DNA from 2 places in the Streptomyces sp. 2-1 genome. Region 2 is predicted to be linked to the other one. Evidence: riboswitches for the same ligand, from Rfam matches in the RefSeq annotation. Region 2 holds a riboswitch; the other holds the start of a gene.
What was found. A riboswitch is a leader RNA that binds a small molecule or an ion and turns the genes downstream of it on or off. The one in region 2 is predicted to bind cyclic di-AMP.
Positions count from the first base shown of each region.

Region 1: linked by a shared signal. The riboswitch ahead of ACN20J_RS30160 (NlpC/P60 family protein) and the one ahead of ACN20J_RS42355 (NlpC/P60 family protein) in region 2 are both predicted to bind cyclic di-AMP.

Region 1 covers NZ_CP183383.1:6,817,503-6,821,881, reverse strand. Annotated here, with positions in the region: gene pcrA (DNA helicase PcrA) at 1-1,712, opposite strand, end outside; cyclic di-AMP (ydaO/yuaA leader) riboswitch at 2,153-2,324, shown strand; gene ACN20J_RS30160 (NlpC/P60 family protein) at 2,331-3,482, shown strand; gene ACN20J_RS30155 (hypothetical protein) at 3,587-3,940, opposite strand.
Region 2 covers NZ_CP183383.1:9,664,300-9,668,678, forward strand. Annotated here, with positions in the region: gene ACN20J_RS42335 (DUF309 domain-containing protein) at 1-71, opposite strand, end outside; tRNA gene ACN20J_RS42340 (tRNA-Pro) at 173-246, shown strand; gene ACN20J_RS42345 (SDR family NAD(P)-dependent oxidoreductase) at 314-1,108, opposite strand; partial or broken gene ACN20J_RS42350 (AfsR/SARP family transcriptional regulator) at 1,524-2,263, shown strand; cyclic di-AMP (ydaO/yuaA leader) riboswitch at 2,548-2,720, shown strand; gene ACN20J_RS42355 (NlpC/P60 family protein) at 2,816-4,321, shown strand.

The sequences.
Region 1 (4,379 bases), 2.8 Mb from region 2:
TCAAGGACCGTCGCCGGGCCTGCGCCCGACTCGACGATCGTGCGGAGGTCCTCCATCAGCGTGTTGAACTTCTTGACGGCGTTCGTCGAGCGGGACGCCATGCCGTACGCCTCGTCGACGCGGCGCAGCGCCTGAGCGAAGCTGATCTTCTCGCGCTGGGAGAGCGCGTCGATCATCGCCTCGGCGCGGTCGCCGATGCCGCGCTTGGGGACGTTGAGAATGCGGCGCATCGGTACGGAGTCCTCGGGGTTCGCGAGCACGCGCAGGTACGCGAGGACGTCCCGGACCTCCTTGCGCTCGTAGAAGCGGACGCCGCCGACGACCTTGTAGGGCAGGCCGACACGGATGAAGACCTCTTCGAAGACACGGGACTGCGCGTTCGTACGGTAGAAGACCGCGACGTCGCCCGCCTTCGCGTCGCCCGCGTCCGTGAGCCGGTCGATCTCGTCGGCGACGAACTGGGCCTCGTCGTGCTCGGTGTCGGCCACATAGCCGGTGATCTGCGCGCCCGCGCCCGCGTTGGTCCACAGGTTCTTGGGGCGGCGCGACTCGTTGCGCTCGATGACCGCGTTCGCGGCGGTGAGGATCGTCTGCGTCGAGCGGTAGTTCTGCTCCAGCAGGATCGTCGTCGCGTTCGGGTAGTCCTCCTCGAACTGGAGGATGTTGCGGATGGTCGCGCCGCGGAAGGCGTAGATCGACTGGTCGGCGTCACCCACCACGCACAGCTCGGCCGGCGGGAGGTCGTGCGCGCTCGGCGGTACGTCCACGGGGTGCTCGGAGGTGCCGACGAGCTCGCGGACCAGTGCGTACTGCGCGTGGTTCGTGTCCTGGTACTCGTCGACCAGGACGTGCCGGAAGCGGCGGCGGTAGTGCTCGGCGACGTCCGGGAAGGCGCGGAGGAGGTTGACCGTCGTCATGATCAGGTCGTCGAAGTCCAGCGCGTTCGCCTCGCGCAGGCGGGACTGGTACATCGCGTAGGCCTGGGCGAGGGTCTTCTCGAAGCCGTCGGCGGCCTGGGCGGCGAAGTCCTCCTCGTCGATCAGCTCGTTCTTCAGGTTCGAGATCTTGGCGCTGAACGACTTGGGCGGGAACCGCTTGGGGTCGAGGTCCAGGTCACGGCAGACCAGGGCCATGAGGCGCTTGCTGTCTGCGGCGTCGTAGATCGAGAAGGAGGAGGTGAAGCCGAGCTGCTTCGACTCGCGCCGCAGGATCCGTACGCAGGCGCTGTGGAAGGTCATCACCCACATCGCGTTGGCGCGCGGGCCGACGAGCTGCTCGACGCGCTCCTTCATCTCGCCCGCGGCCTTGTTCGTGAAAGTGATCGCGAGGATCTGGCCCGGGTGCACCCTGCGCTCGCCCAGCAGGTGGGCGATCCGGTGCGTCAGCACACGGGTCTTGCCCGAGCCCGCGCCGGCCACGATGAGCAGCGGCGAGCCGTGGTGGACCACCGCCGCGCGCTGGTTCTCGTTCAGCCCGTCCAGGAGCGCGGCCGGGTCCACGTGCGGCCGGGGCGCGCCGTCGCGGTAGTACCCGTCCCGGCTCGGCGGCACGTCGAACTGGCCGCCGAACAAATCGTCCGGAACGGGCTCCGACTCCTGCCCCTGGTCCTCCGGCGGCGGCGGGGGCTCGTCCTCGGGCGGCGGGGGCTCCTCCTCGTGGGCCCGTGAGGGCTTGAGGTCCGCCAGGAAGCTGTCATCAAAGAGGCTGCTCATCGCTCTCCGAGTCTAGGCGCCCCCACTGACAGCCTGCCGCCACCTTGGAAACTCGACGGGGTCGCTCCGCGGGGGTGCGGGTTTCCGTGGCTGCTCGCCTTGAGTTTCGTCACCCTCCGGTGGGGGTTTGCAGCGGTCCGTGATCACGTGGTCTGGCTGCGGCTTCGGCTGGGATTCGGGAGCGGTGTGTCGTGGGTGCGGGTCGGCTTTGGTTGGCGTGCGCAGTTCCCCGCGCCCCTGAAGGGGCGCTGCAGTGGGGCGGGCTTCACCTAGTAGACAACTCGGGGCAGAACCATCCGAATTGGCAATCGCGAATCGAGTCCAAGGCTAAGGTCACGAAAATGTATCGGGCATATCGCACATCAAACTTCACAGGGGCCACACGAATTGGCTAACTTTTATGTGGGCCGCACGACCCGCACCGGCGAACACGCCGGGCCGAGCGGCCTCCGCCGAGTCCGGCAGGCCCTCGTGGCCGACGGAGCCGGGGACCCACCGACCTTGGGGTGAATCGGTCCAACTCCCTTCGGGGAAACGGGCCGTAGGGCAAACCTTCCGGAGCACCCGCCCGAACCCGACAGCTAACTCGGTAGGCGGACGACGGAAGGAGACGCCCTCGTGGCGCCACACCGCAGGTCCCGGCCCCCCAGTCCCATGGGCATACGGACTCCGGCCATCGCCACCGCGGCCCTGACCTCGGTGGCCCTCCTCTCCCAGACGGCGAACGCGTCGCCCTCCGAGGAGCCCAGGCCGAGCCTCGAGGAAGTCGAGAAGAAGGTCGGCGACCTCTACCGCCAGGCGGAGACGGCCAGCGAGAAGTACAACGCGGCCAAGGAGAAGACCACCAAGCAGAAGAAGCGCGTCGACACCCTCCTCGACGACGTGGCGCGCCGCACGGAGAAGCTCAACGACGCGCGCGAGGAGCTCGGTACGTTCGCCGCCGCGCAGTACCGCACCGGGGCCGCCGCCCCCGACACCGCCTCCCTCCTCCTCGCGGACAACCCGCAGGACTACTTCGACCAGACCCAGCTGATGGACCGGCTCACCAGCCGCCAGAAGCAGTCCGTCGACGACTACGTGACGCAGCAGACCGCGACGACGGAGAAGCGGCAGGAGGCGTCCGAGAGCCTGGAGACGCTCACCAGGACGCAGAGCTCGCTGAAGACGTCCAAGGCGGACGTCCAGCGGAAGCTCGCCACGGCGCGCGACCTCCTCTCGAAGCTGACCACCGAGGAGAAGGCGCGGCTCGCCGCGATCGAGCGGCAGAAGCAGGAAGAGGCCCAGCGCAAGGCCGACGAGCTGGCCCGGCAGCAGGCGGCCGACGCCGAGCGGCGGCGCCAGGAGGCCGCGCAGGACACCGGGACATCCACGAGCTCCGGGAGCGCCTCAGGGACCTCCGGGTCCGGCTCCACCGCCTCCACCGCCAAGGCCGACAAGGCGCTCGCCTTCGCCCGCGCCCAGATCGGCAAGCCGTACGTCTGGGGCGCGAGCGGCCCCGGCTCGTACGACTGCTCCGGCCTCACCCAGGCCGCCTGGAAGGCCGCCGGCGTCACCCTCCCGCGCACCACCTGGGACCAGGTCAAGGCCGGCACGACGGTCTCCGTGAACAGCGCCCAACCCGGTGACCTGGTCTTCTTCTACGACGACATCAGCCACGTCGGTATCTACATCGGCGACGGCATGATGATCCACGCGCCCAAGCCGGGGGCGTACGTCCGCGAGGAGTCGATCTACTACATGCCGATCCACAGCGTGGTGCGCCCGGCGTGAGGGGCTTCGGCTTCGTGAGGGGCCTTTCGTAGACCTGGGTGGAAATGGGAGAGGGCACACGCGCGTGTGCCCTCTCCTGTTTCCGCTCAGGCTCCCGTTTCCGCTCAGGTCCAGAGCACCGCGATGAAGATGTTCGCCGTGGTCAGTCCGCCCACCAGGCCGAACAGGCTGTTCTCCACCTTCTCCTCGTCCCGTTTCACGTACACGAGGCCGAGGATCACGACCAGCAGGGCGAGCTTCACGCCGATCTTGATGTTGTTGACGGTCTGGTCGTCGGCCTGGTTGAGGCCGACCAGGATCGCGCCGGTGACCAGCATCGTCAGCGCGCCGTGGAGCATGGCCGGGCTGAAGCGGGCCGTGCCGTCGCTCATGGCCTTCAGCTGGGTGAGGAAGCCGCCGAGGAGGGACGCGATGCCGATGATGTGCAGGGCGACGAAGACATGAATGAGTACGTCCATGGCTCCGGACACTAACCAAACGCCTCCGTACCACCGCACACCGCCCCCGGCCCGCACACCCGCCTCGAATACCCGGCTCCGGCGGAGCCCATAGCACCCGGTCGCCCCCCGTTTCCCCACAATCCGCGCATCGGTCACCGCACCACGTCAAGTCGGCGGCCCCGGGCCCGGATCGCGGTCGTACCCGGTCAGCTCATGTCCGAGTCCCACCACTTCCGTACATGCCGTTACCCCCGCCGCGGTCGCAGGTTTAGCGTCCTTCTCCAGGTGACCGGCTCCCCACCACCGCCCGGGTCAGGGGCGGCATCCGGACACCACCGCCGAGAAAGGTCCGGCGGCGGCCCGCTCCCCCTGTGCGGGCCGCCGCCGGACGTGCAACCGGCCCTGAGGGCCGCCGCCGCGGGACGCACCAACTCCTCGGCGGCCGTACGGAAGGACG
Region 2 (4,379 bases):
TCCCGGGGCCGCGCGTTGCGCGCCCGTCCCTCGGCGTCCCGGTCCCGCCCGTCGTCAGAAGCACTGGTCATTCGGCGATTGTCCCTCGCCCCACGCCACCTTCGAAGCAGCACCGGGGGTGGGGTAGTGTTCTGTCTGCGCGATCACGTGGTTCTGCCGCGGCGAAGCGCATCGGGACGTGGCGCAGCTTGGTAGCGCACTTGACTGGGGGTCAAGGGGTCGCAGGTTCAAATCCTGTCGTCCCGACTCGTACGAGTCGTAGGTCAGGGGCGGTTTCGGAGGAATCCGAAACCGCCCCTTGATCATTTCGCCGTCAGGGCAGGATCGAGTCGATGTAACCCCCGTCGACGCGCAGCGCTCCGCCCGTCGTGGCCGACGCCTGGTCGGAGCTGAGGTAGACGACCATGTGGGCGATCTCCTCGGGCTCGATCAGCCGTTGCAGGAGGGACTGCGGCCGGTGCTTCCGCATGAACTCGCGCTGTGCCTCGTCCCAGGGCAGGTCGCGGTCGACGAGTTCGTAGACGAAGTCCTCGACGCCGCCGGTGTGGGTGGGGCCGGCGATGACCGAGTTGACCGTCACCCCCGTGCCCGCCGCCTGCTTCGCGAAGCCGCGGCCGACGGCGAGGAGCGCGGTCTTGGACATGCCGTAGTGGATCATCTCGGCCGGGATGACGACCGCCGAGTCGCTGGCGATGTTCTGGATCCGGCCCCAGCCGCGCTCCGTCATGCCCGGCAGGTACATACGGATCAGCCGCACCGCGGCCAGCACGTTCACCTCGAAATAGCGCCGCCACTCCTCGTCGCTGATCTCCAGCGGGTCGGCGGAGCCGAAGATGCCGAGGTTGTTGACGAGGATGTCCACGTCCGGCAGCGTCTCCAGGACGCTCTGCGCGCCCTCCTCGGTCGCCACGTCGGCGGCCACCGGGACGAAGTCCGCACCAGGCACCTCCGCCGCCAGCCGCTCCACGCCCTCCGCGACCCGCTTCTCGTTTCGGCCGTTCACCCCCACTTGGGCACCGGAGCGCGCGAGTCCGGCGGCGATCGCCGCGCCGATGCCCTGCGTCGAGCCCGTCACCAGGGCGGTGCGGCCCGTCAGATCGATCTGCATGTGGAACCAGTCCCCTTGCGCTGCTGTCCGTCCGTGCCGGTACGTCTGCCGTCAGCCTGGCGGCAGGGGGATCGCCCCGCCACTCCGGCCGACGCCGACGGGCACGACCTCGGCTGCGTATGCCCACTCGGCCACGAGTGACACCCGGGCCGGCTCCTGCCCCCGCGACGCGCCGACAGGCCCTTCGGGGCATTCGGCCGGCCACGGCAGGATGGCGGTCATGCGATTTCGACTGCTCGGCCGCCTGGAGCTGGTGAATGCCAACGGCGCGGTCGTCCCTCCCGGCGCCGTGTCCCGGGCGATCGTGGGACGGCTGCTGCTCGCCCACGGGGCGGTCGTGCAGCGCGACACCCTCGTCGACGAGTTGTGGGCGGAGCGCGAGACCAAGAACCCGGTCGGCGCGCTTCAGGTCCAGATGGCCAAGCTGCGCGCGGCCTTCGCTGCGCGGGGCGAGGACGGTCGTCTGCTGTTCGGCCACGGCGGGTACCGGATCGTCCTGGGACCGGAGGACGAGGTCGATGTGCCCGTCTTCGAGGCCGCGGTCCGGGAAGGCCGCGAGCACCTGGCGGCCGAGGAGTACGAGAAGGCCGAGAGCAACCTGCGGCTGGGACTGTCGATGTGGAGTGGCCGCGCCCTGGACGGCCTGGAGGGGCGGGTCTTCGAAACCGAGCGGACCCGCCTCGAGGATCTGCGGCTGGGCGCTCTGGAGGACGTCGCCACCGCGGGCCTCGAAGTCGGTCGGCCCTGGTGTCCCTCGCACCGCTCCGCGAGCGGTCCCGGACCCGTCTCATGCTCGCGCTCTACCGCTGCGGGCGGTTCACGGAAGCCCTGGAGGTCTACGAAACGGGCCGACGGCTGCTGAAGTCCGAGCTCGGTGTTGTCCCCTCACTGGAACTGCGCTCCCTGCACGCCGCGATCATCCGCCACGAGCCGTCCCTGCAGGGGCCGGCCTCCACGTCGTACCGCATGACCTCGACGCGCACGGATGTCCGGCCGGCACCCGGCGAGGGCAATCCGATCCGGCCACCCGAGCGCTGGATCGAACCCCTGGTCGCGGCAGCTCCGGCCGCGCCCGCGCACCCCAACGCCCGGGGCCAGCAGGCCATGGCCGCCGTGGTGGAGCGTGCCGTCCACTGCCGCGCGTACCGCCGGTGAACTGAGTGGGTGACGGGTACCGGCTGTCCCCGGGACAGCCGGTACCCGTCACCCGAGCAGCCCGGAAGGAACGCTGCCTTCGCCCTCTTGCCGGAGTAATGGCGGGAGCGGCGGGAGCGGCGAACTGTGAGAAGTCGCTGAAGTCCGGTGATGTCTCGACCCGATACGACGAAGGTCACAGTTATATATCGGACACTTCGCACTTCAATCTTCACACGAGGTGCACATGTTGGCTAAGTTGACGGACAGGACGCACGACTCCCTCCGGTGAACCTCGCCGGGTCGCGCGGCCTCCGCCGAATCCGGTGGCCCACGCGGCGACCGGAACCGGGGACCCAACCGAACTTTGGGGTGAATCGGCCCAACCGCCCGACAGGGCAAGGGCCGTAGGGCATACCTTCCGGATTCCTCGCCCGAACCCGACAGCTAACTCGGTAGGCGGAGCACGGAAGGAGTACGGCTCCCATCGCGCCGGAACGAACCCCGCGCCCCGGAGGCAGCAACCTCCCGGGTATACCCCGGCCCGCCCTCGCGACGGCGGCCGCCACCTCAGTGGACCTCTACTCCTCGGCCGGCGGCTCCTCGCCCGCGAGAGAGGACGACAAGCCGAGTCGCGAAGAGGTCCAGCAGAGGATCAGCAGCCTCTACGACCAGGCAGAGACCGTCAGCGGGAACTACAACGCGACCCGGGCGATGAGTTCGGGGCGCACGCGCGAGCGTGTGACGCCCGGACCCGACACCGGGCGTGGGCGCGCCGACACGGTTGCCGCCCCTGCCCCCGCTCTGAACGACCGTGCCAAGCAGTGGTTCGACGTGGGGCGTTCGCAGCTGGGGCCCCTCATCCCCGCCGTGCTGCCGCCCGACAGAATGCCGGACCGCGGCCAGGACGCGACGCGGCCCAAGAGCCCCGGTGGCCGTTCGGAGGACCGGAAGCCCGAGGGGTCGGGTGGCCGTGCGCTGGAAGCGCCGAGTAAACCCCTCCTGGAGCTGACCGCCGGACCCGGTGCCGCTTCGACCGCCCGGCCCGTGGCGGAGTTGACCGCGGGGCCCATCGCCGCGCTGCCTGCCGTGCCGCAGGCGCGCCAGGAGGCCACCGCGATCCTGCCCGCGATCGCCGCCGATCCGCGGCAGTCGTTGAAGACCTCCAAGCAGCGGAACCAGAGCAAGCTCGCGAAGGCCCGTGAACTGCTCTCCGCACACACCGCCCGGCGGAGCGCGCCGGTGGCGGCCATCGAACCCCCTCCGGCGGAGACCGTCTGGGCCACCACCGAGGGGCAGGGCTACCGCCAGGCCGAGCCTGAATGGTGGCAGCCGCAGGCGCAGTCCCAACTACAGCCTCAGTCGGCCGGTTTCGGCATGGAACCGGCCGTCGACGCCCTGGGCGGCCCGGACCTGACGTTCGGCATGGGTCTGCCCGCTGCTCCGGTTCCAGCTCCGGTACCGGTTCCGTCAATCGCTCCGGCTCCGGTCCTGGCCCCTTCTCCGTCCATCGGCATGGACCTGCCCATGGGCCCGGACCTGTCGTTCGGTATGGCTCCGCCCATCGACACCCGTACGCCGATCGGCACGGGCATGCCCATCGGTTCGGACGGAGCTGCGAACCCGGGGTACGGCGCTTCGAACCCCGGCTACGGCGTCGCGGCCCCGGCATACAGCGGCGGGTCGACCCCGGGATACGCCGGAGCGACCCCCGGATACGGCGGAAAGGCGGCGACAGCGGTCGACTTCGCCCGGGAGCAGATCGGCAAGCCCTGTGTGTGGGGAGCGATGGGGCCGGGCTCGTACGACTGCTCCAGCCTCACCCAGGCGGCCTGGAAGGCGGCGGGGGTCGCACTCCCGCGCAATGTGAACGATCAGGCGGTCGCCGGTATGGCGGTCCCCCTCTCCGACATCCGTCTCGGCGACCTGGTCCTCTTCCAGGGGCAGGTCGGCCATGTCGGCATCTACAGCGGCAACGGCATGATGGTCCACGCGCCGAGCCCGGGGGCGGCCATCCGCGAGGAGTCGATCCACTGGGCCGGCGAGTCGGCGATCCACAGCGTGATCCGGCCCGCCTGACCCGGAGTCGTATCCGACCCAGGGGCCGTATCGCTGCGCGCACGAGGCGCCGCCCGAT